3 regions of the Nocardia sp. CDC153 genome follow, and region 3 is predicted to be linked to each of the others. Evidence: riboswitches for the same ligand, from Rfam matches in the RefSeq annotation. Region 3 holds a riboswitch; each other region holds the start of a gene.

Region 1 (10,383 bases), on a different contig from region 3:
TGCTCTCGGAATTGCTCCGGAGCGTTCGGCTGAGCGGGGAACGCATGGCCGAATACACGCCGGGGCCGACGTTCTCCATCGGTTTCGCCGAGGTCGGCAGTCTGCACCTCATCGAGGAGGGCGAGCTCGACCTGCGGATCGACGGGCGCTCCGGCGTCGACCGTGTCGGCCGCGGCGATATGGTCCTGATCCCGCGCGGCGACTCCCACCGGTTGAGCGATGTCGAGGCCAGCGGCCCGGTGCGCTGGCTACACGGCACCTTCACCATCGGCGACCCGCAGGCGAGTCACCTGCTGCGGAGCCTGCCGGACCTGATCGTGCTCGGCGGCGCGGGCACGCCGGTGCCCGAAGGACTCGAGGTCGCCCGCCGCATGCTCCTCATCGAAATGCTCTCGCCCTCACAGGGTTCCGCGGTCATGATCGCCCGCATCCTCGATCTGATGTTCATCCAGATCATGCGCACCTGGGCCGCGGGCACGGACGTCGAACCGAACTGGCTGGCCGGCGCCTTCGACCCGCAGCTCGGCCCGTCACTGCAAGCGATCCACCGAGACCTCGCTCGGGACTGGACCGTCGACGAGCTGGCTCAGCTGTGCAACCTGTCCCGATCCGCGTTCGCGGCACGCTTCGCGGCCCGCGTCGGAAAACCACCGGCCACCTACCTCGCCCAGGTACGCCTGGACTCCGCGACCGACCTGCTGCGCGGCACGGCGCTGACCATCCCGCACATCGCCGAACGAGTCGGCTACACCTCGGAAGCCGCCTTCAGCCGCGCCTTCAAATCCCGCTACGGCACCCCACCCGCCCGCTGGCGACGAGACCTCCTCGGCCGCGGCTGACATGGCTCGGCTCGGCAGCCGGGATCGACTGCCGAGCCGGGGCCTTGGTTCAGCGCAGGGTCAGGGCCGCTTGGACCATGTTGCGGAGTGAGGCCTCGACCTCGGCGGGGCCTCGGGTCTTGAGGCCGCAGTCCGGATTCACCCAGAGGCGGTCCGCGGAAACGGCTTTCAATGCCTCGGAGAGCGATTCGGTGATCTCGGAGACCGTGGGGATTCGGGGTGAATGGATGTCGTAGACGCCGGGGCCGACGCCCAGCGCGAAGCCCGCGGCATTGAGGTCGTCGAGGACCTCCATGTGGGAGCGGGCCGCTTCGAGGGAGGTGACGTCGGCGTCCAACGCGGCGATGGCGTCGATGACCTCGCCGAATTCGGAATAGCAGAGGTGGGTGTGGATCTGGGTGGCGTCGGAGACACCCGAGGTGGCGAGGCGGAAGGCCGTGATCGCCCACACCAGGTAGGCGGCCTTCGCATCGGCTCGCAGGGGGAGGAGTTCGCGCAAGGCTGGCTCGTCCACCTGGATGATGCGGATTCCCGCCGACTGGAGGTCGAGCGTCTCGTCCCGAATCGCCAGGGCCACTTGGTTCGCGGTGACGTCCAGGGGCTGGTCGTCGCGAACGAAAGACCAGGCCAGAATCGTGACCGGCCCGGTGAGCATGCCCTTGACCGGCTTGTCGGTGAGGGATTGGGCGTAGGTGATCCAATCGACGGTCATGGGCTCGGGGCGGGCGACGTCGCCGTAGAGGATCGGCGGGCGGACGCAGCGGGTGCCGTAGGACTGGACCCAGCCATTGGCGGTGGTGAGGAAGCCGGTCAGCTGTTCGGCGAAGTACTGGACCATGTCATTGCGTTCCGGCTCGCCGTGGACGAGCACGTCCAGGCCCAGTTTCTCTTGCAGAGCAATGACTTCGGCGATCTCGGCGCGCATGCGGTCGCGGTATTGCTCGGGGGTGAGCGTGCCCTTGCGGAAGGCGGCGCGGTCGCGGCGGATGGTCGCGGTTTGCGGGTAGGAGCCGATGGTCGTGGTCGGCAGCGGAGGGAGACCGAGGCGGTCACGCTGGAGTGCACGGCGTTCCGCGGCCGGGGCGCGGCGAGTGGCGTTGGGGCTCAGCGTGTCCAGCCGGGCGCGGACGGTGTCGTCGCGCAGCCGGGCATCGGTGCCGCGGGCGGTGATTGCCGCACGGGCGATGGCCACATCGGCCGCCACTGACTCGATGCCCTCGTGCAGGGCGGTGGCGAGCAGACGCACCTCGGCGATCTTCTCGGCACCGAAGGCAAGCCAAGATCGCAGACTCGGGTCGATCCCGGTTTCGGCTTCGAGCGAATACGGCACGTGCAGAAGCGAACTGGAGGTCGAGACCGCCAGGTCGCCGGTCGATCCCAGCAGGGTGGCGAGCGTGGCGAGGGCGCGGTCCGGGTCGGTGCGCCAGACATTGCGGCCGTCGACGACACCGGCGACCACCAGCCTTCCGGCCAGGCTCGGCACGGAGGTCACGTCTTCGACGGTGGTGCCGGACGTGAAATCCAATGCCACACCCTCGATTCCGGTTTCCGCGAGAATCGGCAACGTCGGACCGGGGTATCCGAAGTAGGTGGCGACAAGCAGTGCCGTACGGCCGGGCGTCGCCGAAAGCTCGTCGTACACCTGCCGAACCAGACCGAGTTCCGCGTCCGAAAGGTCCGTGACCAGTATCGGCTCATCGATCTGCACCCAGTCCGCGCCAGCATCGGCCAAGCGCCGCAACAGTTCTCGATAAAGCGGCAGCAACGCGCCCAACCGCCGCATCGCATCACCCTCGGCGTCCTTGGCCAATTTCAGGAAGGTGAGCGGCCCGATCACGACCGGCCGCGCGGGCACCCCGAGCGCCTGCGCCTCGGCCAGCTCATCGAGCAATTTCTCCGGATGCAAGGCGAATTCGGTGTCCGGCCCCAACTCCGGCACCAGGTAGTGGTAGTTGGTGTCGAACCACTTGGTCATCTCCAGCGGTTCGATGGTCGAGGTCCCCCGAGCGGCCGCGAAATACCGATCCAACGGATCATCGATCCCCGCCACCCGAGACGGCAGCGCCCCGAACATCGCTGCGGCATCCAGCATTTGGTCGTAGTACGAGAAGGTGCCCACCGGCACCGAATCCAGCCCCGCCGCGGCCGCCGCGGTCAGTTGCGCCGCACGCAGTTCCCGTCCGACGGCATGCAGGGCATCGGCGTCGATCCGCTGCGCCCAGTACGCCTCAACGGCCTGCTTCAACTCTCGCTTCGGCCCGATCCGGGGCAAACCGAGAACCGTCGCCTTGAACGTATTCCTTTTGGTCACGGGTCATCTCCAGTGCTCCAAGTCCACTGGCCGCCGCCACAAGCGCACACGAACCTCGACCCCGGCCCCGTGTCCCCACGGCACGCCGAAGCCACCGGCCCGTCCACCCAATCCACGAGGCGCCGACCGCCGGATACGGCGTACCCGACACACTCGGCAGGTATTCGGACTCGCAGGCCCAGCCTCCCGGCCCCCTACTGACCATCGCTTCCCAGACGTACTCGCCCAGTGCTCATGACGGCGTTCGTTCCTGCATACCGCTGCGGGACAGTCCCGGATTCCCACCGGGTTCCCTCTCACCGATCCCCTCTTCCGAGAGAACCGATTTCGACGCCCACGACAAGTCGAGGTCACAACCCCACCCTGCCGCAGCGAACCGAATGCATCGCCAGCATATCCCCACCGCGGCACCCACCGAGTGGCACATCCTGGAGGCGAATCCGGACAAACCCCCTCCAGGATGTGCCACTCGATGACCCCTTACCCCCGGCCAAATCCCGCCCTAGAGTCCTTGTGCGTCGATCTCGGCTTCTACTTCCGGCAACGGCCCTTCCGCCGCGATCTCGCCAGCCGGGTTCGCCAGTACCCACCCGTAAGGGGGTACTCCGCGAGGTGCGAGCATCCAGCCGCCGTTAGCGGCTCGCTTGATTGCTGCCCGAACCGATGGTGACAAGTGCAACACAGGTCGAGAAGGGAACCGGAAGGGTTGTGACAGTTGGGGATTGGACCGTATTCGGGACAGAACTCCGGCGGTTGCGGGAACAGCAGGGCATGTCTGTTCGCCAACTGGGGAAGCAAGTCCTTTACGACCCGTCTGCGCTGTCACGGTTCGAGAATGGGAAACGCAAGCCACCAGCCGATATCGTTACCCGCCTGGATGCGGCGTTGAATGCTGGTGGCATCTTGTGCGCGTTGTACGAATCATTGTCCGGGCCGGACCCGTTCACCCCGCACGAGGCGCTGCAGAATCGTCGCTACGCGGACCAAAAGCTAGCAGGCGACCTGCAAGCCGTCCTAGCCGACACCAGACGCCTAGAGGACGAAATTGGGTCCAAGCTCGTGCTCCCGGTGACCGTTCGTCATTCCAAGATCGCTACAGCTTTGGCTCGTGAAGCCACGTCGAAAGCCCGCAAGCCGCTGGTGGATGCTGCCGCAGGATGGACACAGTTCCACGGCTGGCTCAACGCCTCACTCGGTCGGCATGACGCCGCTATCCACCATTACCGAGAAGCGCTCGAGCTGGCGGAGGAAGCAGGCAATGCCGACATGGTTTCAACCACCCTCGCTATGCGTGGGCATGTGGCGTGGATGGCAGGAGACACCAGCGCATCAATCGGATTATCTCAAGCAGCGCAACGGAATCCGCGGAACCTTTCCCGTACCGTTCTGGCTCTCGCGGTGCAGCAGGAAGCACGCGGCCTAGGCATGGAAGGCGACATGGACGGGATGGAATCCAAGCTGGATACCGCAACGGATTTGATCCTGTTGGGTGACCCGGACAAGCCCGACGCCCAGTACTTCTACTCGGATTCGTTCATTCGCATGCAACGCGGTATGGCGTACCGGCACGCCCGGCAATGGGCCAAGGCTATTGACGCCTTGGAGCACGGGCTACAGGGGTTCGACCGGAAGACGTTGGAGTCGGAGTGGGCTACCTGGTACGTGGCCGAGTTGGCTTGGTCGTATGCCGGTATCGGCGAACCGGAGAAGGCAGCGTCGTTGGCGTTGCGGGTAGTGGAGACCGGGAGGAAGACGCCGGGATCAAGGCTGGTCGGATACATGGGGGAGCTGTATCAGGCCATGGCCAAGCGGTACCCCGGCAACGCTTCGGTAGCTGAGTTGGGTTGTGCTGTGGACGTTCATGCCGCGTGACAACGAAAGTGGTCGCGAGGTAGATGGTGGCGGCGATCGACGATGATGAGTTCGAGCGGCTGCTAACCGTATTCGAGCGCGAAGCTCTCCATTTGGAGATGCGAGACGCCTACGGGACGGCGGTCGAAAAGCATCGCTGGCCCGATGGTCGATGCGGGTGAGGTTATTCGATGGGTGCCACATCGATTGGTGTCGTCAATCGTTGTGCCGGGCACCGATTTCTATCTGTTCGATGATCGTCTAGTGGTCTTCCTGCACTACGCGGGTAACGGCACTGGGACCGCCAAAGTGACTTCGACCAACCCGCAAGATATTCGGCTGTGCCGCACGGCGTTCGAGGCAGTCTGGCCACTGGCCATTCCACACCGTGACTATGAAGCTGCGAAAGGGTGCCCGTTCTAGAGGACTTTGGCTATTGCGGGGATTACTCGCTGGATGAGGGTGTCGGGGGAGGTGGGGGTCCAGGATTGGAAGGCTTGGGTGGATTGGGGGTCGTCGACTATGACGAGTTTGGCGTGGGTGAGGGTGGAGGAGAGGAAGGGGGTGGGGAGGCCTCGGAGGCCGCCGTTGGCGGCTTGTTTGTCGGTGCGGACGACGATGATGACGTCTACGTCGGGGACGGAGACGTCGGAGAGGGAGTAGGGGCGTTGGGGGGAGGTTTCGTCGGGTTTGGCGCGGAGGTCGGTGGCGTAGCGGAAGCCGATGTCCTGGAGGAACTTTGCTTGGGGGCTGGTGTCGAGGTCGGCGGTGACGGAGTTGTCGGCGAAGTTGTAGACGCCGATGGTTTTGCTTTGGAAGGTGGGGTGGGCGGAGCGGACCTGGGCCAGGGAGTCGGTGTGGGGGGTGGTGACGATCGTGGTGTCGCCGGTGGTGTTGCGGTCTACGGCGAGGTAGATCGCGGTGCCCGAAAGGCCCAGCAGGGCAAGGATTGTGGTGACTATCAGGGCCAGGCGTAGGCGTTTGACGCGGCGGGTGGTGGGGTGGTCGATGCGCTCGGTGGGCTGCTCTTCGATCGGTGGCGCGAGCGGTTGTTGGCCGTGGAGGGCCAGTTCGGCGTCGCGGGTGAATTCGCGGCAGGTGGCGTAGCGCCGGGCCGGGTCCTTGGCCAGGGCCTTGGCGATCACCGCATCCAGGGCGGGTGGGAGTCCGGGCCGCAGGGTGCTCAGCGGCGGTGGCGGCTCCTGGAGGTGGCCGAGCATGGCCTGTGCCAGCGAATCCATCGGGAACGGAGTGCGCCCGGTGAGCAGCTTCACGAACGCGCAGCCGAGACTGTAGATATCCCCGCGATGATCCAGCGGCTCGGCCGCCAGGCGTTCGGGGGCGGCGTAGGCGACCGTGGCCATCAGGCTGTCGGTGGCGGTCAGCTCCTTGCCGTCCGAAATCGATTTGGCCACACCGAAATCGGTGAGCAGCACCCGCTCCTCATCCTCGGCGCGGTCCTCCTCGCCGCGCGAGAGCAGGAAGTTGGCGGGCTTCACGTCGCGGTGCAGGAGTCCGCGCCGATGCGCGTAGTCGAGGGCCTTGCCGACCTCGGTGATGATCCGCAGCGCGCGCGGCGGATCCATGCCGTCGGGATAGCGCTTCAACTCGACGGCGGCGTCGGTGCCGGGCACGTACTGCATGGCGATCCACAGGTGCCCGTCCTCCTCGCCGCGCGCGTAGACGGTCACGATATTCGGATGATCCAGCTCCGCAGCGAGATTCGCCTCCCGCTCGAAGCGCGCGCGATACACCTCGTCGTGCGAGAGATCGGCGCTGAGCACCTTCAGGGCGTCGAGCCGACGGGGAAACATCGGGTCCTGCACCAGATACACGGTGCCCATCCCGCCGCTGCCGAGCACCCGAATCACCCGGTGGCCGCCCACGATCGTGCCGGGCCGCAACGGCATGAAAGTTCCTCCTCGGTACTGCCGGATACCCGACTCTTCTCGAATGTAGCAATGTCGGCCGCACCCGGCCCGGCGTCAGATATGCCCGTAGGCGAGCAACTCGTACTGCGCCGAAACCCGTTGCCGCAGATCCTGAGACTGGTCGGCGGACACCTCGGCCAGATACCGCTCGTAGGGCAGATAGCAGACGAATCTCGCCCCGACGGCGTCATCGTCGCGGGTCTGCAGGCAGCGCGCGGTGGGCAGCCCGGGCGGCGGATCGATCGGCTTGTACCGATCGGTCAGCTGGTCGATGAACGCCCCGGTGAGATGCTGCGCCGCCGCCGCGTCCTTGGCCCGGTACAGCCCGCTCAGAGCGTGCGCCACCACATCCACTCCGGCCTCGTCGAATGCGCGCTTGGTGGCGGCCGGGCGATCGTCGACACCGAGCGCGGCATGGGGCGGATACAGCCCCTCGGTGGCCCAGATCTGCCCCTTGCCCGCGGGCAGGGTGCGGCCCAACAACTCGTCGGGATCGGTCGCCAGACCCGCGAGCTTGTCGACCGGCGTGGGTTGGAACCCCTTCATCGAATCGACCGTGTGGTCGAGCACCTTCCGCGTCGTGTCGAGCAGCAGTCCCGGCCCTTCCGGAACGGTCAGGTCATCGCTCGTGAACAGCCAGTACACGTAATTGTCCTGCGCGAACAGGGTTTTCACCGACTCCGAGTAGGTGAGCACGGACTTCGCACCCGGATACCCCGCCACCGTCACCGGCCCCCGGTCCGGATACTGCGGATCGTGATCTCCCACCAGGAAATCCACGGCCGCCGACGCCTGCGCGGACGTGGTGAACCGCATCACCGTCAGATCGACGCTCAGCCCGAGCGAGTAATCCGACCGATGCCGCCCACCGGTCTCCCAACCCGCGATCAACCCCGGCGCGCGATCGTTGAAATCGTCGACACCCATCGGCGGGTAGTCGGCCGTGATCGCGTGCCCGCCTTGCCCGTAGATCAACCGGTCGTCGACCTCGACCGGCAACGGCATGTGCTCGGCGATCCGAATCGACTCCTGGATCAGATCACCCACCGTGATATCGGCAGTCCTATTGGCGATCTGCCGCGGCACCACCGGATAGTTGCCCGGATCCAGTTGGGAGACATCCACAACCGGCACCTTCGACGCGGGCGAGACCGGCGGCCCATGATCGGAACCGCATGCCGTCAGCGCGATAGCCAAGGCCGACACCAGAATTCGACACAAACCCTTCATGGCCGCTACCCGCTCTTGGCCAGCATCGAATACTGCGCCGCCACCCGCTGCGGGAACGACCCGGGCTCCGCGCCACTGAATTCCGCCTGCGCCCCGATCACCGCGACATAGCGTCCGTAGACCACCGCGCACAGATACGTCGCCTGCCGCACCGGCTCGGGCTCATCGAGCTGAACGCAGTGCACGTCGGTGAGCCCGGGCGGGTTCGGGAACTCGTCGTCGTCACGGCCCGGTGTGGTCAACGCCGCCTGTAATCCGAAGGCCGCGGCCAGATCCCGGGTGCGATACACGGTCGCGCCATTGCGGGCGACCAGATCCACCCCGGCCGCCGCGAACGCCTTGCGGGCCGCCGCACCGTCGCGTTCGAAATGCACGGCACCGTCGGCACTGTAGACCCCGCCCTGCCGGAACCCGAACAGATCGGCATCGGAGGAGTCGTACTTGTTCGGCAGCGTCATCCGCATGATGCCGCCCGGATCGGTCGGCAGATCCGGAATATCCTCCAGCGGAGTCGGTTTCAACTCCGACATCTTCGCCAGCTGCGCCCGCAGCATGGCCGTCAACCGATCGGCCAACGCGATCGGATCCGCCTTCGGCATCACCGCGTGCCCGACAATCGCGTACACGCCGTGCGCCGCGAAGATCTGTCCCTTGTCATCCGAGACCGAGGAGGCGCGCGCCGCGAGCCCGTCGATCGGCAGCGCATGCAGCCCGGGCGCGGCCATGGCGTCGGCGAAACCGTCCACCGCCGCCTGCGCGGCCTGCTCGGACGGGAATCGCATGATGGCGAGCGTGATGTGCTTGCGGGCACGAACACTGTTGTTGTTGCGCCAGATGTAGGCGCCCGCGATCAACCGATTCCGCTGAACGATCGGCTGCCAGCTCTTGGGGAACGGCTCGGCGAGCAGACCCGCGTCATCACCGAAATTGCTGTCCGAGTCGTCCACCGTTCGGGCCCCGCCCAAATACGTGACGTCCGGATCGATTTCGTCCGGGCTCACCAGATAGCCGAGCATCCGCCGCGATTCGATCTCGTATACGTCGCTCGCACCGCTGTAGAGCGGTTTGTAATCGGTCGGGGCCGACGGATAGGGCCCCACGGACAGTTTCGACCAGTCGGGCGCGGTCATCCCAGGCAGCGGATGCCCCGGCACCGTGGAGGTCGCCATCGCGATACCGCCCGCCAGCACCACGATCACCACGACGAGCACCGGCAGACCGATTCGCCACCTGCGTGATCGGAGAATTCGACGCATCGGCCTCACCTGCTCGTCACCAGCACGTACTGGGCCGCGGTCTTCTGGTATAGCACCGACACATTGCCCGCCCCCACCTGCACGTTGTACCGGTCCACGTGGAAGGTGCACTGGTTGAACACCACCTGCCCGTTCACCAGATCCGCGAAGCAGCCGATATCGCCCGGAAAACCGGGCGGCGGGTCGATGGTGCGATGCGTATCCGGCTGGTCGGTGGCCGGATTCCACTTGTCCCACAACGCCTTCGCCGCCGCGCCGGTCCGGCTGTGGAACACCAGCGCGTCGCCGTACCCGACCAGATCGACATCGCCGATGGTGAGGAAGTCCAGGTCACTGCTGTCCAGGCTCTGCAGCGCGCCGCGACCGGTGTAGACGCCGTCGGGGTCCGGCCGCAGCGGCTCTTGGGGATTGGTGGGCAGCGTGCGCCCGAGAATGCCGTCCGGATCCAGCGGCACGTGCGCGAACTTGTCGGCGGGCGTGGGCGTGAACTTGTCCAGCAGCGGCAATGCCACGTCCAGCATGCGCTCGGTGCGCGCGATCAGATCCGCGGAATCCGGTGCGGCGGCGAGCTCGTCGACGATCTTGATGAAGACGACGTAGCGATCGTGCACGGTCCACGAGCCGATGGACGCCACGCTCGGCCGCCAATGCGCCTTGCTGTCGGGGTATTTCGGCAGGGTCAGCGGCCGATTGTCGGTGTTGTAGGTGAAGTCGTCGTTTTCGAGCGTCGGCCCCACCGCGGTGGCGCGCCCGGCATCGGGCAGTTCGAGCACCGCGATGCTGAGCTTGCGGTGCTTCTCGTCGTTGTCCGAACCGGTGCACCAGGTATCGACCCAGCCCCCGCGCAGATCGTGCGCCACATCGTCGAAGGTGTCGTTGATGAGGATGTCGCCCAGGCCCTTGTGATTGGTCACCAGGTGCGGTCGCACGTCGTTGGAGCACTCGTAGGTGTAGTCGGTGTCCGC
Region 2 (10,383 bases), on a different contig from region 3:
GCGGCGGCCGTTCGGAATGGGTTGGGCGGCATTGGATCTGCGCAGTTCGTGGCGTTGCCGCCAGGCGGTCAGGTCCGGGCGTTCCGCCGGAGCGGGCGCGCCGCGATCGGCGGGTGCGGGTTTCATGGGTCCCCCAGGGTGAATCGGTTCGGTGAACTCGAACACGGTAGGGGTTACAACGCCGGAGCTCCAGCGAATATTGCCGTCAGCGCGCGGTGTCGGATTCGGGGACCGCGCCGGGGGCTTCGAAGGGGACCACCGGATCGCGCGGGGTGAACTGGTTCCCGGCGGGCGAGCCGGGGTAGGGGCCGTAGCTGATCGCCGAACCGTATTGCGGCGGTGCGATGATCGTCGGCTCGGGCCGCTGACCGCCGAAGGGCAGGTACTCGCCGGTGCCGAGATCGTCGGAGGTGCTCAGCGCGGTCAGCAGGAGAACGACCACCGCGGCCGCGAGGGGCTGGGCGATGAGCGCGGCCCAACCTTCCACGGAGGGAGCGAATTCCACGATGGTGTGCACGGCCGGATGCTTGGGCCGGGTGTGCAGCTGTTCGGCGACGGCCTCGCCCACCACCTTGGTGAGGAAGGCCCCGGCCAGCGAACCGAGCAGGATCCCGCACAGCAGGATCGGCCCGCGCACCCGACGCCACCGCCACACCGCGGCCGTGCCCACGACCCCCAGCACGATCCCGATGAGCACGAAGATCGCGAGTGCGTCGAAGCGGTGCATGCTCTCACCGGTGAGCGCGGTCCCCCGGTCCGGCTCGACCACCAGCAGCTGCTCGGCGGGCGCGAGGTAGGCCCAGACCACCCCGGCCAGCGCGCTCACCGCGGCCAGCGCGGCGAACACCACCGCCGCCGCGCGCACTTCCCGCATCACCACATCGACGCGTAGTCCGCCCGGCTCGGCGGTGAGTGTGGTTGCCACTAGCGGCGTTCCAGGCTCGAGGACTCCAGCACGCCGTGCCGGGAGCACTTGGCCCACCAGCCGTCGGGGCTGACCTGCACGATCATTCGGCGACCGCACTGCTCACAGAAGCGCGGCGGCTCCAAACCCAGTGCGGCCGCGGCCGGTACGGGATCTTCCACACCCGGCACGATCCGCTTGCCCGTGAACGGGTTGTAGCGCTCCTCGATCTCCACGACCACCTCGAAAGATCCTTCGTGTCCGAAACTCGACCGTTTGGGGGACAGCGGGGGTTCGCGACCCCCATATCCCTACAGTAAGCGCGGGTCCGCCGCCGCGGCCCCGGACCCCCAGTTTTTCAGAGGGTTTCGTTGAGCGCCTTGATCGGCATCTTGAGCTCGCCCAGCAGATCCAGGTCCGCTTCGGCGGGGCGACCCAGGGTGGTCAGGTAGTTGCCGACGATGACGGCATTGATGCCGCCGAGAATGCCCTGCTTGGCGCCCAGGTCGCCGAGGGTGATCTCACGCCCGCCCGCGAAACGCAGGATGGTGCGCGGCAGGGCGAGGCGGAAGGCGGCGACGGCGCGCAGGGCGTCGGCGGCCGGGAGCACCTCGAGGTCGCCGAACGGGGTGCCCGGGCGCGGGTTGAGGAAGTTCAGCGGCACCTCGTCGGGCTCGAGCAGCGCCAGGTCGGCGGCGAATTCGGCGCGCTGCTCCAGGGTTTCGCCCATGCCGAGGATGCCGCCGCAACAGACCTCCATGCCCGCCTCGCGGACCATGCGCAGGGTCTCCCAGCGCTCGTCGTAGGTGTGGGTGGTGACCACGTTCGGGAAGTACGAGCGCGCGGTCTCGAGATTGTGGTTGTAGCGGTGCACGCCCATGGCGGCCAGCTGGTCGACCTGTTCCTGGTTGAGCATGCCGAGCGAGCAGGCGACCTGGATGTCGACCTCGTTGCGAATGGCCTCCACGCCCGCGGCGACCTGCGCCATGAGCCGCTCGTCGGGTCCGCGCACGGCGGCCACGATGCAGAATTCGGTCGCGCCGGTCTTGGCGGTCTGCTTGGCGGCCTCGACCAGCGACGGGATGTCGAGCCAGGCGGCGCGCACGGGCGACTGGAAAAGGCCGGACTGCGAACAGAAGTGGCAGTCCTCGGGGCAGCCGCCGGTCTTGAGCGAGATGATGCCCTCGACCTCGACCTCCGGGCCGCACCACTTCATGCGGACCTCGTGCGCCAGGCCGAGCAGCTCCTCGAGCCGGTCGTCGCCGAGCCGCAGCACCTCGAGGGTCTGCTCCCGATCCAGGCCGACGCCGCGCTCGAGCACCTGCTCGCGAGCGATGGCGAGAATGTCATCGCCTGCAGTGCTACCGGCTTCGGTGGTGACGGCTGCCTGAGTCATATCCGCGCGAATCCCTTCGTCCGGCCGGTGTGGCCGAGCAACTTGAACGGTGTTCAGGGTAGGCTAGCAGTCCGGAACGTGAGCCGGAACACGAGAGGGTCGGGTTTTTCAGTGCAACTCCATCGCACGGACGTGGTCGACGGCGCGATCGCCATTCTCGACCAGTACGGATTGGCGGATCTCACCATGCGCCGCCTGGCCACCTCGCTGCATGTTCAGCCGGGCGCGCTGTACTGGCACTTCCCCAATAAGCAGGCCCTGCTCGGCGCGGTCGCCGACCGCATTCTCGCGCCCATGGACGAGCCGGTCGCCGCGGACGAATGGTCCAAGCAGATCACCGAATTGGCGCACCGGCTGCGCGAATGCCTGCTCGCCTACCGCGACGGAGCCGAATTGGTCTCGGCCACCTACGCTTCCCGACTCACCACCAGCAAGGGCCGGGAACGCCTGGCCAGCGCGGCAATTCGCGCGGGCATGACGCGCGAGGAAGCCGACCTCGCCGCCTACACCCTGCTCTACTACGTCCTCGGCCAGACCGTCGACGAGCAGTCGCGCATCCAAATGGACTCGGTAGGCGCTCTCGCCGAGGAACATTCACCCCTCTACGACACCACCGACGCCACCGCCCGCTTCGACTTCGGCCTGCAACTCTTCGTCAGCGGCGTCCGCCACCTGCTCGGCAGCCGCATTCGCTGAGAATTGGTTCCGGACGGTAGAGTCCGTCCGTAATCGTCGGTGGGTGCGGGAATCCGGTGGGAATCCGGAACGGTCGCGCCACTGTGAGTACCGGGCTTCCGGTGCGAGTCAGACCTCCCCCGCCGCGCAGAACTCTCGAGAGGCCGCGATTTGCCCGAGGAGCTTCGTCGATGAGGCGCGCCCGCACATCGATAGCCCTGCCCGTCATGGGGATACTGCTGGTTGTCGCGATGGTGGTGGCGACCGGATTCGGGGCGGAGAACATTCCGCTGGGCGAGGTGGTCGGCGTGCTCCGGAGCCGGTTGGGTGGCCGGGAGGCCGCCGACCTCGGGCTGGACACGATCGTGTGGCAATTGCGGGTGCCGCGAACGATTCTCGCGGCCGTCGTCGGGGCTGGGTTGGCGGTGGCGGGGGTGGCCATGCAGACGCTGGTGCGCAATCCGCTCGCCGACCCCTATCTGCTGGGTGTCTCTTCAGGGGCGGGTGTCGGGGCGGCGGCCGTCATTACCTCTGGGGTGTTCGCGGGTGCGGGATTGTGGGCGCTTTCGGCGGGCGCGTTGGTCGGTGCGCTGGCGGCGGCCGCGGCGGTCTTTCTGATCGCCATGGCCCAAGGTGGGCTCGACCCACTGCGTTTGGTGCTCACCGGTACCGTGCTGGCTTCCGCGTTCTCCGCCTTCAGCAGCTTTCTGATCTTCCGCAGCAGTGATCCGTCGGCGGCGCAGTCGGTGTTGTTCTGGCTGCTGGGCAGTCTCGCGGGCGCGGACTGGACTCGAATTCTGCTGCCCGCGTGCGTGGTCGCCGCTGCGCTGGTCGCGCTGTTGCTGGCGGCGAATTCGCTCGACGCGCTGAACCTGGGCGCGGACACGGCCACCTCGATCGGAGTTTCCGTGCGGGAGCTGCGGATCGCGCTGTTCGTGCTGCTGGCGGTGCTGGTCGGGGTCCTGGTCGCGGTGTCGGGCGGGATCGGCTTCGTCGGCCTGGTGATCCCCCACGCCGCCCGCCTGCTGGTGGGTCCGCGCCATCGGGTGCTGCTCCCGGCCAGCGCCCTGTGCGGAGCGCTGTTCCTGGTGGTCGCCGACGCCGCCACCCGAATTCTGGTTCGCCCCACCGAAATCCCGGTGGGTGTCCTCACCGGGCTGATCGGGGCCCCCGCGTTTCTCCTCCTCTTGGGCCGCCGCAGCTACCGGTTCGGTGCCGCATGACGAAAGGCGCAGTCTTGACCAAGGTTTCGGATTTCCGGGTGCGCCCGGCGCTCGCGCTGATCGCCGCGGCGGCGGTGCTGGCGGGATGCGGGTCGTCACAGGCGACGTCGGGCAACCTCACCGTGCGCAATTGCGGTGTGGAGCAGCGCTTTCCGTCGCCCGCGCAACGGATGTTCGTCAATGACGGGAACCTGATCTCCATGGTGTTGGCGCTGGGAGCGCAGGACCAGACCGTGGCGGTGTCGAGCCTGAAGCGGGACGCGGACACGCTGCGCAAGCACTACGGGGACGCCGTCGACAAGCTGAATTCCGTTGCGCCGGATTACCCTTCACGCGAGACGGTGCTCGCTCAGCGACCGGATGTGATAGTGGCGGGCTGGAACTACGGCTACTCGGAATCCACGAACCTGACCCCCGATTCCCTGCGAACCGCCGGGGTCGCCCCCTACATCCTGACCGAGAGCTGCCGCCGCCCCAATGGTGAACGCGGCGTGGTGGACCCGTGGACGGCCCTGCGCACGGATCTCACCGCGCTGGGCGCGATCACCGGCCGCAAGGACCGGGCCACGGAGGTGACGAGCGATCTCGACCGCCGCCTCGCCGCCCTGCAATCCGCCCCTCGGCCCGCAAAGCCCCCCACCGTCTTCGTCTTCGACAGCGCCTCCGACACCGTCATGTCCAGCGGCGAATTCGGCGCTCCCCAAGCGATTCTGGAGGCGGCCGGGGCCCGCAATGCCCTCGCCGATGTCGCCGACACCTGGACCGCCGTGTCCTGGGAGCGCATAGCCGCCGCCGACCCGGACGCCATCGTCTTCGTCGACTACCCGCCCCAGACCTTCGGGCAGAAGATCGACCTGCTGCGCGCCAAGCCCGGCATTCGCGATCTGCGCGCCGTCACCGCGGGCCGATTCCTGAACCTGCCGTACGCCCTGTGGACCAGCGGCCCGCTGAACATCGATGCCGCCGAGCAGGTCCGCGCCCAGCTGGAGCGCTGGAATCTGGTGCCGCCCTCGGGAATTCACCCCGCCACCGACGACGCCGTGCGCTGAGGCTCCGATGCTCAGCGCCCGATCGACACGGTGCCGATCTCGTCGAGCTGGATCTGCCGCACGAACGGCACGATCTGGTTGGCGATGACCGCGTTGTACTCCTGTGGCCGCTCGATCGGGTTGGCGTGCCCGGTGGTGTGTGTGGTCACCACCAGCAGCGTCCCGTTCACCCCGCCCACCTGATCGATGAGCACCTGGTGCGAGTACTCGACATTCACGATCGGATCGTCGTACGGATTGTGCGGGCGAATGAACGCGATGGCCGGACGCGGTTTACCCGCCGCGGGTTTGGACAGCGCCCGCAGATCGTCGACCGCGCCACCGGCCACAATGGCCTTGAACTGCGCCTCGATCAGGCCATTGCTGGCGGCATTGGTGTTCAGGATCTTGTCGCGCAGCACGTTTCGCACCGCCTGCCGGAATTCGTCGCCGCGAATCACATAGCGTCCGCCGACGAAATCCTGATGGCGCGCATAGGTTTCCACGATGAGCCGCAGCAGTCGGCTCTCGCGCGCCCCGGGGAACCAGCCCATCCAGCGCAGCATTTCCTCACCCTGGTCCCGGCTTTCGGGCCGCACGGCGTCCAGGTCGACCGGCGTGCAGTCGAGAATCACCGCCTTCACCTTCTCGGCGCTGCCGACGTGCAGGTGTTTGGCGATCTCCAGCGCGATCACCCCGCCCATGCTGTGGCCCACCAGCACCACGTTCGGCACCTTGGCGGCCTCGGTGACCTTCACGATCAGATCCGAGATGACCTTGGTGTCGATACCGGTCTGGTCGTAGCGCACGGCCCACACCGACCCCAGCGTGGCCAGCGACGGCAGCGCGCGGGCGGTGTCACCGGCGTCGAGCACGCCGAGACCGACCAGGTCGAATACGGCGGTGTCGCTGACCTTCGCGTCCGAGGGTCCCGCGATGGGCAGCACGGCCGGTTCGGTGCGCGCCAGCCGCGCCTGCTCGGGCAGCACGTCGACGCCCATGTATTCGGCGAAGGCACCCAGCGCCACCAGTGGAATCAGGCTCAGCCGCAGAATCATCAGCCGCGTCCGCCGCAGCCGCACCCAGCCCGCGCCGAGCCGGGTCGCGCGCAGCCGTTCCCGACGCCGCCGATCGTCGTAATCGGCGACACCGGACGGATGGGGAAAACCCGGCAACGCCATACCAATCCACTGTACGAATTTCCGGCGTTTCATCCAGGCTTGCGCCGCCGGTCAGCTCCTGGTATCGCGCTGTTCACCTGTCGGGAGGTGAACTCAGTGCCGGGCCGCGTGCTCGGTCAGCTGGGCCAGCTTGGCCAAGGACATGCGGAAACCGACCTCGTTATCGGCCGCGGACAGCCCCGGCGGCAGATTGTCGTGCCGCGCCGTGACCTTGGTGCCGCCCGGGACATCGTCGAGGGTGTAGGTGACCGTCATCTCCCCGCTCAAATCCGGGTCCTGCGTTTCGAATTCGACTGTCTGCACCACCTCCCGATTCGGAACGACCCGCGCGAAGACCCCGTGAAAGGTGTCGGTGTGCGCGGTCGTCTTTCCGGCCTCGGTGGGCAGGTCGTAGGTCAGCGATATCCGGAACCGCCCGCCGACGCGCGGATCGAATTCGTGGATGTGACTCGACATTCCGTCGGGGACCATCCACGTGCGCACCGAACGCGCATCCAGGAGCGCCCGGAAGACATTCGGACGCGGGGCACCGACGAACTTCTCGACATGGGTGGAGGGCACGCGGCCACCCTACGCCGACTGTGATGAAGATCACGACAGATTCATTCGCTGTTCGGCGAGTCCGCTGGAGCCTCCGGGAGGGTGAGGGTGGCCAGCGTGCCGCCGCCATCGGCGGAAGTCAGTGTGACGGAACCGGAATGGACGTCGGCCACCCAGCGCACCAGCGACAGCCCGATGCCGTGCTGCCCGCGCGTCCCCACCGCGCCACGCCGGAAGGGGTCGGTCAACTCGGGATCGACCCCGGGCCCGTGATCGCGGACGAGCACCTGTCCCGCCGCGACCCGCACCTGGACGGGCGTGCCGCCGTGCACGAGCGCGTTGTCGATGAGATTGCGCACCGCCAGCGCCAGCAGATCCGGATCCGCCCGCACCGCCGTGGGTTCCGCGACGAAGGCGACCTCGCCGCCGCACTCCGCGACGACGCCCTCCACCAGCTGATCCAGATGCAGCCGCTGCAGATCCAGCTCGCCCACACCGGTTTCCGCGCGGGTGCGGGCCAGCAGCCCGGCCACCATGCGGCCCATGCGGTCGGTGAGCGAGCGCGCGTCGGTGACCGCGCGCCGCGCATCGCCCGGATCCCGCAGTGCCGCATCGAGATACAGCCGCAGCGTCGCCAGCGGCGTGCGCAGTTCGTGCGAGGCCTCGGACAGGAATCGCTCCTGCTGATCCAGCATGCGCAGCGCCGACCGCATGCTCACCCCCGAGAGCAGGTGCCCGGCCAGACCGGCCAGCACCACCAGCGCGAGCCCGCCGCCCCACAGCGCCATGACCAGGCTGCGGTGGTCGCGCTGCCCGGGCGCGGGATCCCCGGCGGCGAAAATGACCGCGGCGGGCGAGCCCTCGGTATCCCAGATCGGCGCGCCCGCCAGCCGGGTCGGATGCCCGTCGCGGTCGGTCCCGGTCCGCCACCGTGTCTCCTCGTCCGCGGCGACCTGCCGGGCCGGGGCGACCAGATCGGCGGGCAGCTCGGATCGCTTGTGCGCGAACCGTTCCTGCCAGCTGCCCTGCGCATCCCGCACGAGGACGGCGACCGCGTTCGACCCGCCCGACAGATCGTCGTCACCGCGCACGGTCTCCAGATCGAGGCTGCCGTCCTCGTTCCAATACACCTCGCGGGCCAGTCCGGTCACCACCCGGTCGATGCCCGCGTCCAATTCCTTGTCGCGCGAGTGCGCGTCGATGGAGGCCGCGATGGAGCCGAGCACGATGAGGCAGACGGCGGTGAGCGCGGTGAACAGGGCGGTCAGCAGCCATCGGGTGCGCCGCAGCTGTCCGGGACTGGTCGGCCGGGTCCGGGTCGTGCGCCAGGCGCTCCGCAATAGCAGCGGCATCCTCATGGCGCGATGGTGAAGCCGACGCCCCGGACGGTGTCGATGAGCGGCGGCTCCCCGAGCTTGCGCCGCAGCTGGGCGACCACCACGTCCACCACATTGGAGGCGGGTTCGGCCATTTCGTCCCAGCAGCATTCGATGAGTTCGGCCCGGGTGACCACGGTTCCGGCGCGCACGGCCAGCAGCTCGAGCACCCCGAATTCCTTGGGCGTCAAGGTGAGTAGCGTCCCGGCGCGATGCACCCGACGACGCGGGCGGTCCACCACCAGGGTGCCCACGACCGTGCGGGTGGCCTCGGGGAGTTCCTGGCGGCGGCACAGGGCCCGCACCCGCGCGGCGAGCTCGTCCATGGCGAAGGGTTTGACCACGTAGTCGTCGGCCCCTTGGGCGAACCCGTCGAGCCGGTCGGCCAGGGCGTCGCGCGCGGTCAGCATGAGCACCGGCGTGCGCCGCCCGGATTCGCGCTGCGCGCGCACCAGATCCAACCCGTCGCCGTCGGGCAGCCCGCGATCGACCACCAGGCAGTCATAGCTGTTGACCGCGATCTTCAGGTCCGCGTCGGCGTAGTCGCGGGCCAGATCGACCGCGAATCCGGCCGCCCGCAATCCCGCGGCGACCTCGTCGCCCAGCTCCCTGTCGTCCTCGCACACGAGTACCCGCACCTGCGCAATTACAGCACTCGTACCGGTCATACGGCCACGACCCCGGGCAGTGGCCGCGGCGAGCCGGGCAGAACGTCGCTCGCCGGGACGCCGAACCAGGATTCGGCGAGGGTCGCGTAGAACTCGGTCATATCGACGGTGGCGCGCAGATTGTCGTCGGCGTCGAGGGCGCGCAGCGAGGGCATCTCCCCGGCAACCCCGGAATTGGTGGGGCCGAGCAGCAGGGCGGTTCCGGCCGCGCCGTGATCGAGGCCGCCGGAGTCGTTGTCGGGGACGCGGCGGCCGAACTCGCTGTAGGCGGCGATCAGGACGCGGTCGGCGATGCCACGGGCGGCGAGGTCCTGCCGGAACGCGGCGAGGGAGTTGTCGAGGTCGGTCATGAGCTCCGCGTACTGTTCGGTGTGATTGGAGTGGGTGTCGAAGTCCGCGCCCATGGGTACGTGCACGATGCGCAGGCCGTGGCTGTCGTCGGCGAGCAGCCGTGCGGCCAAACGCAATTGGATGCCCAGGTCGGAGTCCGGGTAGCCGGTCGCGGCGGGCGAGAGGGTGGCGGCCACGTCCGAGAAGCGCAGGGCGGCAGCGCTTCCGGCCCGAGCGGTCGCGAACAGCGGCGCGTCCAGGCGGTCCGGATGGGCCATGGCACGCTGTGCGGCCAGCCACGCGCCCCGCACGTTCTCATCATCGAAAACCGGGAACAGGCCGTCGTTTCCGGCATCCACGGACAGCGTCGTGACCCGCTCGCAGGCCAGGGCCTGGGACGAGCCGACGCCCAGTGCGACACCCACCGCGGGCGCGCTCGGGTCGCCGAGGTGATCGCACAACCGCCCCAGGAATCCGGTCTCGGCGCGCAGTCGCCCCTCGGGATCGCCGGTCTGCCACCGATGCAGCATCTCGAAATGCGAGAGGTCGGGTTTGGCGGTGCCCACGCCCGGAACGAGGGTGGCACCGGCCGCGGCGAGCTTCGGCAGATTCGGGTGTAGCCCGAGCTTGTCGTCCACGACGTGCACCTTGTCGGCGGCGATCGCGGTGCGCCGCCGCAGCTCCCGATAGCGGGAGTCGGCGTACGGCACGGTCATCGACAATCCGTCACTGCCTCCGGCCATTTCGATGACGAGCAGCTTGCGCTTGTCGAGCGCGGCGGCCCGCACCGGCGCGGGCGGCTGCCACACCGGCGGGGTCGATGACGAGCCGAGCACCTCGTATCCGGCCACCGCGCTGGCCGCGGCCACCACGCCGACACCGAGTCCGGCCCGCAGCACGGTCCGGCGATTCAGCGAGATCATGAGATTCCCTTCGTCATGCCAGCGTGAATTCCGGCGCGGTGATGGCCAGCGCGAGCAGCGCGCTCGCCGCCTGCCGTGGCTCGCGACGCAGCTCGAACGCCAGATCGCGAGCGGCCGTGGAGGTTTCGGGCGTGGGGTC
Region 3 (10,383 bases):
CCGCCACCTGTTGGATGTACTCACGCCGTCGGGCACCTTCCCGCCGTGGTCCGCGCAGATCTCCACCGCCCGGCGCATCGGTTCGTCCACCGGATGATCGGCGGATTCGAAGGCCAGCACCAGAACGCCTCCGGCGGAAGCGGTTCCGGCATTGAGGAACGCCTCCGCCGGATCGAGCAGGCGACAGTTCGCCGGGTACAGACCCGATTGCGCGATGGTCCGCGTCGCGGTGACCGCGTGCTCGTAGTCGTCGAACACCACCGACGCGCCGGCCCGCCAGCGCGGCCGATGCTGCACTCGCATCCAGGCCTCGGTGATGACCCCCAGAATGCCCTCCGAGCCGAGGAACATCCGGTCCGGCGACGGCCCCGCCCCAGAGCCGGGCAGGCGTCGGGATTCGCTTGTGCCCGTGGGTGTTACGACGCGCAGCGATTCGACCATGTCGTCGATGTGGGTGTACACGGTGGCGTAATGCCCGCCCGCCCGCGTCGCCAGCCAGCCGCCGAGGGTGGAGAATTCGAACGACTGTGGGAAGTGCCGCAGCGTCAACTCGTGCGGTCGCAGCCCGGATTCCAGTGCGGGACCGAGGATTCCGGCCTGAATGCGCGCGGCCCGGCTGGTGTGGTCGATCTCCAGGATGCGATCGAACCGGCCCATGTCCAGTGCGACGGTCCCGGCGTACTCGTCGGCGCACCGCGGTTCGACACCGCCCACCACCGAGGTCCCGCCGCCGAACGGCACCACGGCCACACCGGCCCTCGCACCCCAGTCGAGCACATCCACGATCTCCTGCTCGGTGCGCGGTCGCAGCACCTGATCGGGTACATGGTCGATGCGCCCCAGGAGATTTCGCACCACGTCCCGGAACGCCTGCCCATGTCCGTGCGCGACCCGATCCTCCCGATCCTCGGAGGCCAGGTGGCGCAACGATTCCGGCACCCGGACCCGGGGCGCGGGAATGTCCAGGTCGTCGAGAGCGGGCGGCTCATGGGCGGTGAGATCGGTATCGGGCAGCAGGGCCGCCACCCGTTGCGTCAGGGCGGCCCGCTCGGCACCCGTGACGGCATCCTCGAGATTGCCCCAACCCCACCACGACCGAGTCCCCATCGACTGCCCTCACTGCCGGATCCATGAATTGACCCCAGGGTAAATTACCCTGGGGTCAAAAGTCGATGGTCTTCAGAGCCCGGCGGTGAAGGTGGCCGGATCGGGGCCGACGCGGGTGCCGCTGTCGAGCGCGCTGATGGCCCGCATCTGATCGTCGGTGAGCTCGAAGGCGAACACGTCGAAGTTCTCCCGAATCCGGCTGGGCGTCACCGACTTCGGGATCACCACATTCCCGAGCTGCAAATGCCAGCGAATGATCACCTGCGCGGGCGTGCGCCCGATCTCGCCCGCGATGCCGACGATCGTCGGATCTTGCAGCGCCGCACCGCGTCCGAGCGGGCTCCACGCCTCGGTGGCGATCCCGTGCTCGGTGTGGAAGGCCCGCAGTTCGGCCTGAATCAGATTGGGGCTCAACTCGATCTGATTGATGACCGGCGTCTCCCCGGTCTCCGCGATCAGCCGCTCCAAATGATCCCGATTGAAGTTCGACACCCCGATCGAGGTAACCCGCCCCTCCGCCTTCAACTTCTGGAACGCCCGGAACGTATCCACGTACCGATCGGCCTGAGCCACCGGCCAGTGGATCAGATACAGATCCAAATGCTCGAGCCCCAGCCGCTCCATACTCGCGTCGAACGCCCGCAATGTGGAGTCGTACCCCTGCTCGGAATTCCACAGCTTCGTGGTGACGTACACCTCGTCCCGAGCGATCCCGAACTCCCGAATCGCCCGCCCCACTTCGGCCTCATTGCCATAAATGGCCGCCGTATCGATACTCCGATACCCCGCCTCGAGCGCCGCGGTCACCGACGCGAACGTATCCCCCTCCTCCACCAGAAACACCCCGAACCCCAACGACGGAATCGTCGTCCCATCGTTGAGAACGGTCACCGGAACTGAGCTGCTCTCGTTTCGAAAGGTCATGCCTCCCGACACTACGCCCCACCCCACTCGCGCCTCCGGCCTCGCATCGGCATACGGCTGGGTATGGCTGGCACTGACGGGCATCGACCGATTCTCAATGGCCTTCTGGGCAGCGCTGTGCGTGGTCAGCATGGTGGTGGTCGGCTTCGGCCAAGCATCGGCCCGCAAACGTTTCGGCGGCCGGGATCAGATGCGCCGCTTCGACGACGCCGTCCGCACCCGCCAATTGCCAACCCTCACCACACCCGACGAGATCGTCCAGTGGAACCAATGGATCGTCTACGAACGAAGCCGCCGCCAGGGCGACCGCAACACCGCGTGGATCTGGTTGGCGAGCGCCGGGGTGATCGTCTTCGGCATCGCAGTCCCCGCATTCAAGGGCATCTACAGCGGCGACCTCGGCATGGCGTTCGTCGCGCTGGTCTACCTAATCAACTTCGCCTGGACCCGAATCTCCACCCCGCGCGTCCTAACCTCCCTGACCGCCCTCGCCCACCAAGGCACCACCCGCGGCTACGGCCACTCCCTCCCTCCTAACCCCGGGCGAGCCACCGCTTTGTCGACTTGCTGGCGGTGAGACCTGCGATGGCCATTACGATCAGGCCGAGCGGGATGAACGAACCGACGACCCGGCCGGAGAATCGCTCTTTCAGGACTACCAGGAGTATGAGCACGGCCATCACGGCGGATGCCGTGAGAGTAACGACCTTGCCCAGCCGCGAGCGGCAGAGCAACAGGAGTGCGCCGACTGGGAATGCACCGAACGTCAGGAACGGGATTCCGATCAGCAGGTAGCCCAGCATCGATTGGCCGGACAGACCATGCCGCTCGACTGCGCTCGCCATCGCCCAGATGCCGAGCGCTCCGAAAAGTGTGGCGATGATGGCCGCCCACACGGCTTTCCCGCTGCCGACCCAATATGTCGACGGCTCGAAGCCAACCTGGTCCTGCGCCAGTGCGATCGGCTCCCACCCACCCCGAGGCTGTTCCACCCCAACCCTCCCCACGATCCGTTGCCAGTCTTCCTACCAGATCGTGGCGACGAGCATGCATTTCAGCAGGGGGTTACTCGGGGGTTGGCTGCTGAAATGCATGCTCGTGGGCTAGAGGCCGATGCAGGTGCTGCCGAGGTTGAGGCCGTTGGAGACGGTGGTGACGATGGTTTTGTCGGTGGGGTCGCCGTTGACGTGGGCCACGAGGGTGTGGGGGCCCGTGGTGGTGGGCTTCCAGGATTGGGTGACGGTGGAGCCGTTGACTTTTGCGTCGTCGGGGAGGGGGACGCCGTTGTCCCAGAAGCGGGTGTAGTAGGCGTACATGCCGGTGGCGGTGAGGGTGTAGGTGCAGCCGGTGCCGTAGTTGCCGACGGGGGCGGAGACGGAGACGCTGTCGAGCTGGTAGTCGGCGTAGGCGGATGGTGCGAGGGCAATCATGGTCGCGCCAATGGCGATCGGGAGCATGAGAATTCGCATGCACTCGATCATGGTGACCGCACCGGGGGTGGCAGTAGCCCCGGATTATCGGGGGCTTGCGTTCACGCCCGATCAAACCGCCCAGTTTGCGTCGCAGCTAGGAAGGCATCCCACTCCGCCGCACCGAAAACCAGTGCGGGACCAGGATTTTTGGAGTCACGAACGGCTACCATGCCCTCGTCGAGATGCGCCGCTTCGACACATTCGCCTTGAGAGGTACTGCGAGTCGATTTGAACCACTGGGCCTGAGATAGGTCGATGCTCACGCGCCGTACTCCTTCGCTACCGACAGGATGAACTGTCGGCTTGTGTCGTGATCCAACGCTACCCGGCTGATCTCCGCGAAGGCCTCGCGGTACCGCTTCACCTCGGCCTCCCGTTCCAGGTAGAGGTCTCCAGCATATTCTTCCACGTAGACCACGGGTGGTTCGAGCAATCCGGAAGCTGGCAGCTTCGGAAACTCCAGCAGCACAAATGATCCTGTACGCGATCCCAGGTAGCCCGTGCCGAAGGGGACCACCCGGACTTGGACGTTGGGAAGTTCTGAGACCTCCAGAAGCTTGAGCAGCTGGCCTGCCATGACACCGACTCCTCCGATCTGATCACGAAGGGTCATTTCGGACAAAAGAACATCGACGGCAAAGGTGGGGTCGTTGAGTCGTGTCTGCCTGCGCACCAACACTTCGAGCCGCTTCTCGATCTCTTCCGTTGGGGCGCTGGGTGTCTCGGTCCATGCGATCGCGCGGCGATACTCGGGCGTTTGGAGTAGCCCGGGGATGAGTGTGAGCCTCCATGCGGACAGGCTCCGGGCAGAGTCCTCCAGTCCCATGTAATGGTCGAAACCCTCTCGGATCTGATCGGCGTATGCACGCCACCAGCCGCCACCCGCCTTGTGTGTGGCTCGCACCTCGAAGGCCAATTCGAGCAGGATCCGGCGCTCTTCTGCGGTGGCGTCGTAGGCATCGCACAAGGTATTTATGTAGAGGTCGGACACCTTCGTTGGCAGCCCGTCCTCCATTCGCCCGATGGTCTGCGGTGAGACTCCGATAATGCGCCCACCTTCGGATTGCCGTATTCGCTTGGCCTCTCGCAGCCGCTTCAGCTCTCGCCCTAATGCCCTGCGTGCCATGGTCGATCCGCTTGTCATCTCGTTAGCCTCACTATCGGACGCTCCGAAATATGGAAGACCCCACCGCGGTGGACTTCGCCACGGGGGCCTCTGTAATGGAATAACCCCATCCCGCAAGCGGATTCGGGCATTTCAAGGTTCCGCCATCCGCTTATCCAGAGTGTACTCGTGGCAGGCCAGCGGCATTCGGCCTTTTCGTTTCGGTTCGCGACGAGTCATTGGAGATGAACTGTGGGACAGCCTATTTCACATGAGGTTCCAGACTATCCGGTCCAGAATTTGGAAGTCGCCAAGCGGGGGTTGGATTCCCATCGGGAGTGTGGCAAGGAGTGTGAGGCGCGGCGGTATTTCGCGGGGTTGGTGCCGTATTTGGAATTGTTGGCGAAGCGGCGGGCCGCGTCCTCGGGGTGGAATCTGTGGACCGAGCGGGGGTGAGGGTCAGGGGGCGAGGGGGTGGGCCGTGGTGCGCAGGGTCCAGGCGGGGGAGCGGTGGTGCAGGGTGGTGGCGGTCAGCGGCGGGATGTCTATGCGCCAGAAGGACTCTGCGGGGGAGTTCAGGGTGTAAAGGACTGCCGCGCGGACCACGCCGGGGTGGGTGATGGCGATGATGCGGTCGCCGGTTCCGGCCACGGTGTCGAGCCAGGTGCCGACGCGGGCGAGGAGGTCGGTGAGGGACTCGCCGCCGTGGGAGCGGTGTGCGGGGTCGGTGAGCCAGCCCATCAGCTGCTCCGGGGGCAGCTCATCCATGGACTTGCCCGACCACGTGCCGCAATCCAGGTCGCGCAGTGCGGGTTCCGGGGTTCCGGTGAGGCCCAAGGCCTTCGCGGTCTGCGCGGTGCGGAGCTCAGGTGCGCACAGGACCTGGCCGGGTTCCAGGCCGGGCAGGCCGCCCGCCTTCGTCGCGGACCGCTCACCCAGTGGGTTGAGCGGTTCGTCGGCGGGGAAGCGGGCGGCCTGTACCGCGTCGGTGATCGCGTGCGTGATCAGCGTGAGCCGGGTGACCGCGCTCATGCCGCCGCGGTCGCGGACTCGGCGCGCTCGCCGAGCAGGCGCGGGGCCAGCCAGGCGAAGCCGACGCCGATCACGATCCACAGAATCGCTTGGGCCGCGAAGGAATACAGCCGGAACTCGTACAGGTCGGCGGCGGGGAAGCCCGGGTACACGATCGCACCCGACGGATCCTTCAGCGCCTCCGGCGTTTCCGAGGCGAAGCTGGGCAGTGCGAGCATGACCACCGCCATGACCACCGTGAACGAGGCGGCCGCCGCCACCGCAGCGGTCCAGTTCCCCAGTCGCGCAGCCAGTCTGCGCCCCAGCCAGACCGCCGCCAGCAGGGCGACGGCGCTGATCGCGATCATGACCACGAACATCCCCGTGCGCTCCTTGATGGTGTCCGCGTCCGAGGACCCCGGCGGATTGGCCGGATACTTCAGGAACGGCACCGCGTACACCGCCAGGAACATCCCACCCGACACCAGCAGCGCCAGATTCCGCGCGGTGATCTTCCCGGCCCGCCGCAACGCCAGGTAGTACACGACCCCGAACAGCGCGCCCATGGCCATCCCCAGCACGATCACGCCGAAGCCGAGCCCGATGTTGGCCTGCTGTCCGCGGGTGAACAGCTCGGCGCCCATCTCGTGGTCCATGGGCTTGCCCGCGGCCTTGTCCAACGCCATTTGCGCGTCGTCACGCCCGGATTCGTAGTCGATGGCCCGATCGATGATGGGCTCGGCCAGGATCCGCGCGAACAGGAACGCCAGCAATCCACCGAGCCCGCCCAGCAGGACGCCTCGGCCGATGATTCGCTTTTCCATTGTGTCGACCCGATTCCCGCGACTAGTGGCAGGGGAAACCGAGGAGATGCCGTCCGTCGTGGACGAATTCGTGCACGTGCATGTCGTTGCCGAACACCGACACCGCGCCCTGGTCGAACCCGATGAAGTAGATCGCCAGCAGCGCCAACAGGGTGGTGCCGATCAACCACACCGGGGTGGGGATGGAAATGGAGACGGCACCGAGGCCGGAACGGGGAGCGTAGGACGTCGCCACGGGAACTCCTAGGGTGGGAGGGGGTTACGCGCCCCTCGGCCGATATCTACCTCGGCGGCCGGGGTCTGACTCACACCCGCGCGGAGTGCTCACAGTGGCGCGACCGTCCCGGATTTCCACCGGATTCCACGAATCGCCGATCAGATGACGATACGAGACCCCGAACGAACAGGTCAAACACCCGCCCACACTCTGGAACCCACGGCTCCGCTCCCATCGCCCGCCGGAGCTCGCTCTCATCGCCCGAGGGGGCACGGACCTGTTGCCCCGCGACACGGACCTGTTGCCCACGGCGGCTCGCTCGCTTCGCCTGTGGCTCGGACCCGCTGCCTGTGGGAGCTCTCCCTGCCGCGCTAGCTGGGGCTGGCACCTGTCGTCCGCCGGGGGGCCCGTGCCTCTCGGTGCGGGCGCTCGCACTCGTGGCCCGTGGGCTCGCGCCGAGCTGTCGATGGACCGGAATGGGTCCGAATCGATCTTTGATTGAAACCTGTTCTATCGCCCGGAAGCGGCTTTGACCAGCTGTTATTCGCCCGTCTGCCCTGGAGATTTGGGGCAGTTTTCCGAATCGGGGTGGGCGGGCCGGATGGGTTGAATACACTCCCCGCTGAAGTGAACATCTGACACTTCAGTTCTGGGATTAGAGGTACACATGAAGTCTGCTACACCGGGGGTTTTCGCTGCGCGCGCCGCGGCGGCTGTGATCGGCGGGGCATTGGTGCTCGCGGGGGCTACCGGATGCGGCAGTGACAAAGCATCGGACGGGTCCCAGGGCGGGACCAGCAGCACCGTCGCGACCTCGCAGGCCGTGAGCTCCGCGCCCGCCCCGACCACCACCGCGGCCCCGGCTCCGACTACCGAGGCGCCCGCGCCCCAGCCCGCCGCCACCGAACCCGCAGCGCCGCAACCGGTCGCGCCGGAACCGGCGCAGGCCCCGCAGCCCGCCCCCAAGCCCGCGCCGCAGACCCAGCAGGCCGAGAAGCCCGCGCCCCCGACCCTGGACGCTCCGGGATTCGAGCCGCGCGCCGGGTACTGAGCGAACTGGACGAGTAGGTGTTGGGCAATGGCGGGCGGTGGTTGTGCGCCACCGTCGTAGCGCTCGCGGCATCGCTGACCGCGGCGGGCGGCGCGGGTGCCGATCCGGCTCCCGCGGGCAAAGACCTTGTGGTGCTGGGTGATTCGTTCTCCGCGAACGAATGGGACCACTTCACCGGCCGCGACGACTGCAATCTGCACGGGCGCACGGCCTGGCCGGTGCAGCTGAGCCAGCTGATGGGCGTGTACGGGACCGATCGGGTCGACGACCCGTCGTGTCCGGGTGCGTCGATCGACAGCGGGCCCGGGTGGAGCCTGGCCCAGGAGGCGCAGCGGGCCGACAAGGAGGGTGCGTTCGGACCGAACACCAAACTGGTGACCATCCAGTTCGGGATGAACGACAAGTGGGGCTCGTCGGATCAGACCCTGTGGAATTCCTTGCAGCCCTGTGTGTTCAACCTCGTCCTGGGCTGTGATCCGGAGGCGATCGAACAGCATCGGATACCCGACTACACCGGGGTCTCCGGCGCGGTGATGGCCAAGCGCATGAGCAACGCCGTCACCTACATCAAGTACTACGCGCCGAACGCGAAGATCGTCTTCGTCGGGTACCCGGAGCTTTTCGTGCCGGGCAGCAGCACCGTCTGCCTCAGCATTGCCGGGGTCGCGCCGTTCATCAATCCGCGCGGGCGCGCGGTGGTGGAGTACCTCGACCGGATTCAGGCCGCGCAGCAGGAGGCGGCCCAGTTGCTGGGCATCGAGTTCTTGGACGCGCGTGCCCTCACCACCGGCCACGGCCTCTGCTCGTCGCAGCCGTGGTTGAACGGGATCCTCGATCCGCGCACGGGGATCGACGGCCTGCCCTTCCATCCGTCCACGCAGGGCGACGCCGTGGTCGCGCACGCGATCTACGACCGATACGGCCGCTGACCGATGCCGCGACCCGCGGCTCAGCACACTCCGCGCAAAACTGAAGACTCATAGTTCAATTTGCGATTCGAGGGTTCGAAAATGAAGTTCCGTCTCCCAGGCGCATCGGCCTCGCTGTGCGCCGCCTTCATGGCCATCGCAGCGGCCATGACGGGGACCGCGGGCGCGCACGCCGATACTCCGCTGGCCGCCACCGATCCGGCGGCGAGTGGCAAACCGCTTGTCATTCTGGGTGATTCGTACACCGCGAACGGGTGGGCCCCGTTCTCCAACGAGAAGAAGTGCGATCACGGCGACACCGCCTGGCCGGTGCAGCTCAGCGCTCTCATGGGGGTGTCGGGCGATCAGGTCTGGAATCAGTCCTGCCCCGGCGCGACCATCGAGGGCGGCGACGGCTACACCCTGACCGTGCAGGCCGCCAATGCCGCCAAGGCGGGCGCGTTCGGGCCCGGAACCAAGCTGGTGACAATCCAACTCGGCTTCAACGATCACTGGGGCGGGGCCGACAAATCCCCGTGGAGCTCCACCGAGGCGTGCTTCTACGATCTCGCCGGCGGCTGCGGCCCCGAAGCGGTGGCCGACGGCCGCATGGTCGATCCGCGCAATATCACCGGCACCGAATACGCCGCGCGCATCAGCAAGGTCGTGACCTACATCCGCTACTACGCGCCCAACGCGCGCATAGTCATCGTCGGCTATCCGGAGCTGTTCCGCCCCGACCAGCAATCCATCTGCTTCGACATCGTCGGCGTCCCCGTCACCCAACCCGACGGCCGCACGGTGGTCGAGTACTTCAACCGCATGGACCAGGCCGAACGCGAGGCCGCCGCCACCATGAACCTGGACTACCTCGACGCCCGCGCCCTCACCGCCGGCCACGGCCTCTGCACCCCCCAACAGTGGATCAACGGCGTCTTCGACCCCCTGGTCAAGGTCGACGGCCTCCCCTTCCACCCGGCTCCCCAGGGCGACGCCGTAATCGCCAACGCACTGTACGAGAGGTACGCACGATGACCGAGGTCATGCCCGCCACGGGCAGAGAGACGGCACCGGTCGCCGCGCGACCGGTGGGAGTCATTGCCGCGCAGCGCATCCCCGCGAATCCGACCCTAGGACCGACGCGCCGCCGAATTCACCCGGCACCGCAGGGCGACACCGTGATCGCCACCGCATTGCACGAGAGGTACGCACGATGACCGAGGTCATGCCCGCCACGGGCAAGGAGACGGCGGCGGTTGTCGCGCAGCCAACGGAAGCCCTTGCCGCACAGCATTTCCTGGACGCGCGAACCTCCGGATCGGCACGGACCGCAGAGCTCACCCGACCCGCCGAATCCACCGGGTCGGTCGACTACGCCAGGGTGGCCTCGTCCACGGGCACCATTGAACCCACGCACGTCACCGAATCCAGCGAGGCGGCCGACGCCGCGATCGAGCGGGCTCGGCGGGAGCGGCCCGCGCTGCCGTCGTTGACCGGTGGGCGGTGGTGGGCGGCGTTCGCGGTGTTCGTGTTGCACGCCTTGGTGTTTCTGCCGGTGTATCCGTTTCAGAAGTCGGAGATGTTCCGGCACATTCACGAATGGGTGCCGATGCAGCTCGGGGCCGCGGGGGTCACCTTCTTCTTCGTGCTGTCCGGGTTCATCATCTACTGGTCGTATCGGCCGGGAATGACGTTGCGCGCCTTCTATCGTCGGCGCGTATTGAAGATCTGGCCGACGCATTTGTTGGCGGCCGCCGCGTTCAT

Evidence for each region. A riboswitch is a leader RNA that binds a small molecule or an ion and turns the genes downstream of it on or off. The one in region 3 is predicted to bind cobalamin.
Region 1: another riboswitch for cobalamin. It lies ahead of metE (5-methyltetrahydropteroyltriglutamate--homocysteine S-methyltransferase); the one in region 3 lies ahead of VMT65_RS04820 (CbtB domain-containing protein).
Region 2: another riboswitch for cobalamin. It lies ahead of VMT65_RS36205 (FecCD family ABC transporter permease); the one in region 3 lies ahead of VMT65_RS04820 (CbtB domain-containing protein).

What each region holds. Positions count from the first base shown of each region.
Region 1 covers NZ_JAYKYU010000002.1:1,578,100-1,588,482, reverse strand. The annotation lists gene VMT65_RS15870 (AraC family transcriptional regulator) at 1-839, shown strand, start outside; gene metE (5-methyltetrahydropteroyltriglutamate--homocysteine S-methyltransferase) at 889-3,150, opposite strand; cobalamin riboswitch at 3,289-3,491, opposite strand; gene VMT65_RS15860 (helix-turn-helix transcriptional regulator) at 3,814-5,022, shown strand; gene VMT65_RS38460 (DUF6879 family protein) at 5,046-5,183, shown strand; gene VMT65_RS38455 (DUF6879 family protein) at 5,167-5,424, shown strand; gene VMT65_RS15855 (serine/threonine-protein kinase) at 5,421-6,911, opposite strand; gene VMT65_RS15850 (DUF7373 family lipoprotein) at 6,987-8,057, opposite strand; gene VMT65_RS15845 (DUF7373 family lipoprotein) at 8,168-9,418, opposite strand; gene VMT65_RS15840 (DUF7373 family lipoprotein) at 9,424-10,383, opposite strand, start outside.
Region 2 covers NZ_JAYKYU010000008.1:220,757-231,139, reverse strand. The annotation lists gene VMT65_RS36230 (hypothetical protein) at 1-126, opposite strand, end outside; gene VMT65_RS36225 (DUF2567 domain-containing protein) at 206-925, opposite strand; gene bsaP (biotin synthase auxiliary protein BsaP) at 925-1,140, opposite strand; gene bioB (biotin synthase BioB) at 1,263-2,300, opposite strand; gene VMT65_RS36210 (TetR/AcrR family transcriptional regulator C-terminal domain-containing protein) at 2,412-2,996, shown strand; cobalamin riboswitch at 2,998-3,133, shown strand; gene VMT65_RS36205 (FecCD family ABC transporter permease) at 3,167-4,198, shown strand; gene VMT65_RS36200 (ABC transporter substrate-binding protein) at 4,213-5,247, shown strand; gene VMT65_RS36195 (lipase family alpha/beta hydrolase) at 5,259-6,407, opposite strand; gene VMT65_RS36190 (SRPBCC family protein) at 6,501-6,968, opposite strand; gene VMT65_RS36185 (sensor histidine kinase) at 7,010-8,305, opposite strand; gene VMT65_RS36180 (response regulator transcription factor) at 8,302-8,961, opposite strand; gene VMT65_RS36175 (DUF1501 domain-containing protein) at 8,988-10,244, opposite strand; gene VMT65_RS36170 (DUF1800 domain-containing protein) at 10,258-10,383, opposite strand, start outside.
Region 3 covers NZ_JAYKYU010000001.1:1,061,087-1,071,469, forward strand. The annotation lists gene VMT65_RS04775 (FAD-binding oxidoreductase) at 1-1,107, opposite strand, end outside; gene VMT65_RS04780 (aldo/keto reductase) at 1,180-2,031, opposite strand; gene VMT65_RS04785 (hypothetical protein) at 2,129-2,608, shown strand; gene VMT65_RS04790 (hypothetical protein) at 2,565-3,023, opposite strand; gene VMT65_RS04795 (hypothetical protein) at 3,135-3,500, opposite strand; gene VMT65_RS04800 (DUF397 domain-containing protein) at 3,563-3,766, opposite strand; gene VMT65_RS04805 (helix-turn-helix domain-containing protein) at 3,763-4,647, opposite strand; gene VMT65_RS04810 (histidine phosphatase family protein) at 5,068-5,640, opposite strand; gene VMT65_RS04815 (CbtA family protein) at 5,637-6,443, opposite strand; gene VMT65_RS04820 (CbtB domain-containing protein) at 6,466-6,678, opposite strand; cobalamin riboswitch at 6,718-6,856, opposite strand; gene VMT65_RS04825 (hypothetical protein) at 7,328-7,711, shown strand; gene VMT65_RS04830 (SGNH/GDSL hydrolase family protein) at 7,729-8,640, shown strand; gene VMT65_RS04835 (SGNH/GDSL hydrolase family protein) at 8,722-9,654, shown strand; gene VMT65_RS04840 (hypothetical protein) at 9,651-9,836, shown strand; gene VMT65_RS04845 (acyltransferase family protein) at 9,833-10,383, shown strand, end outside.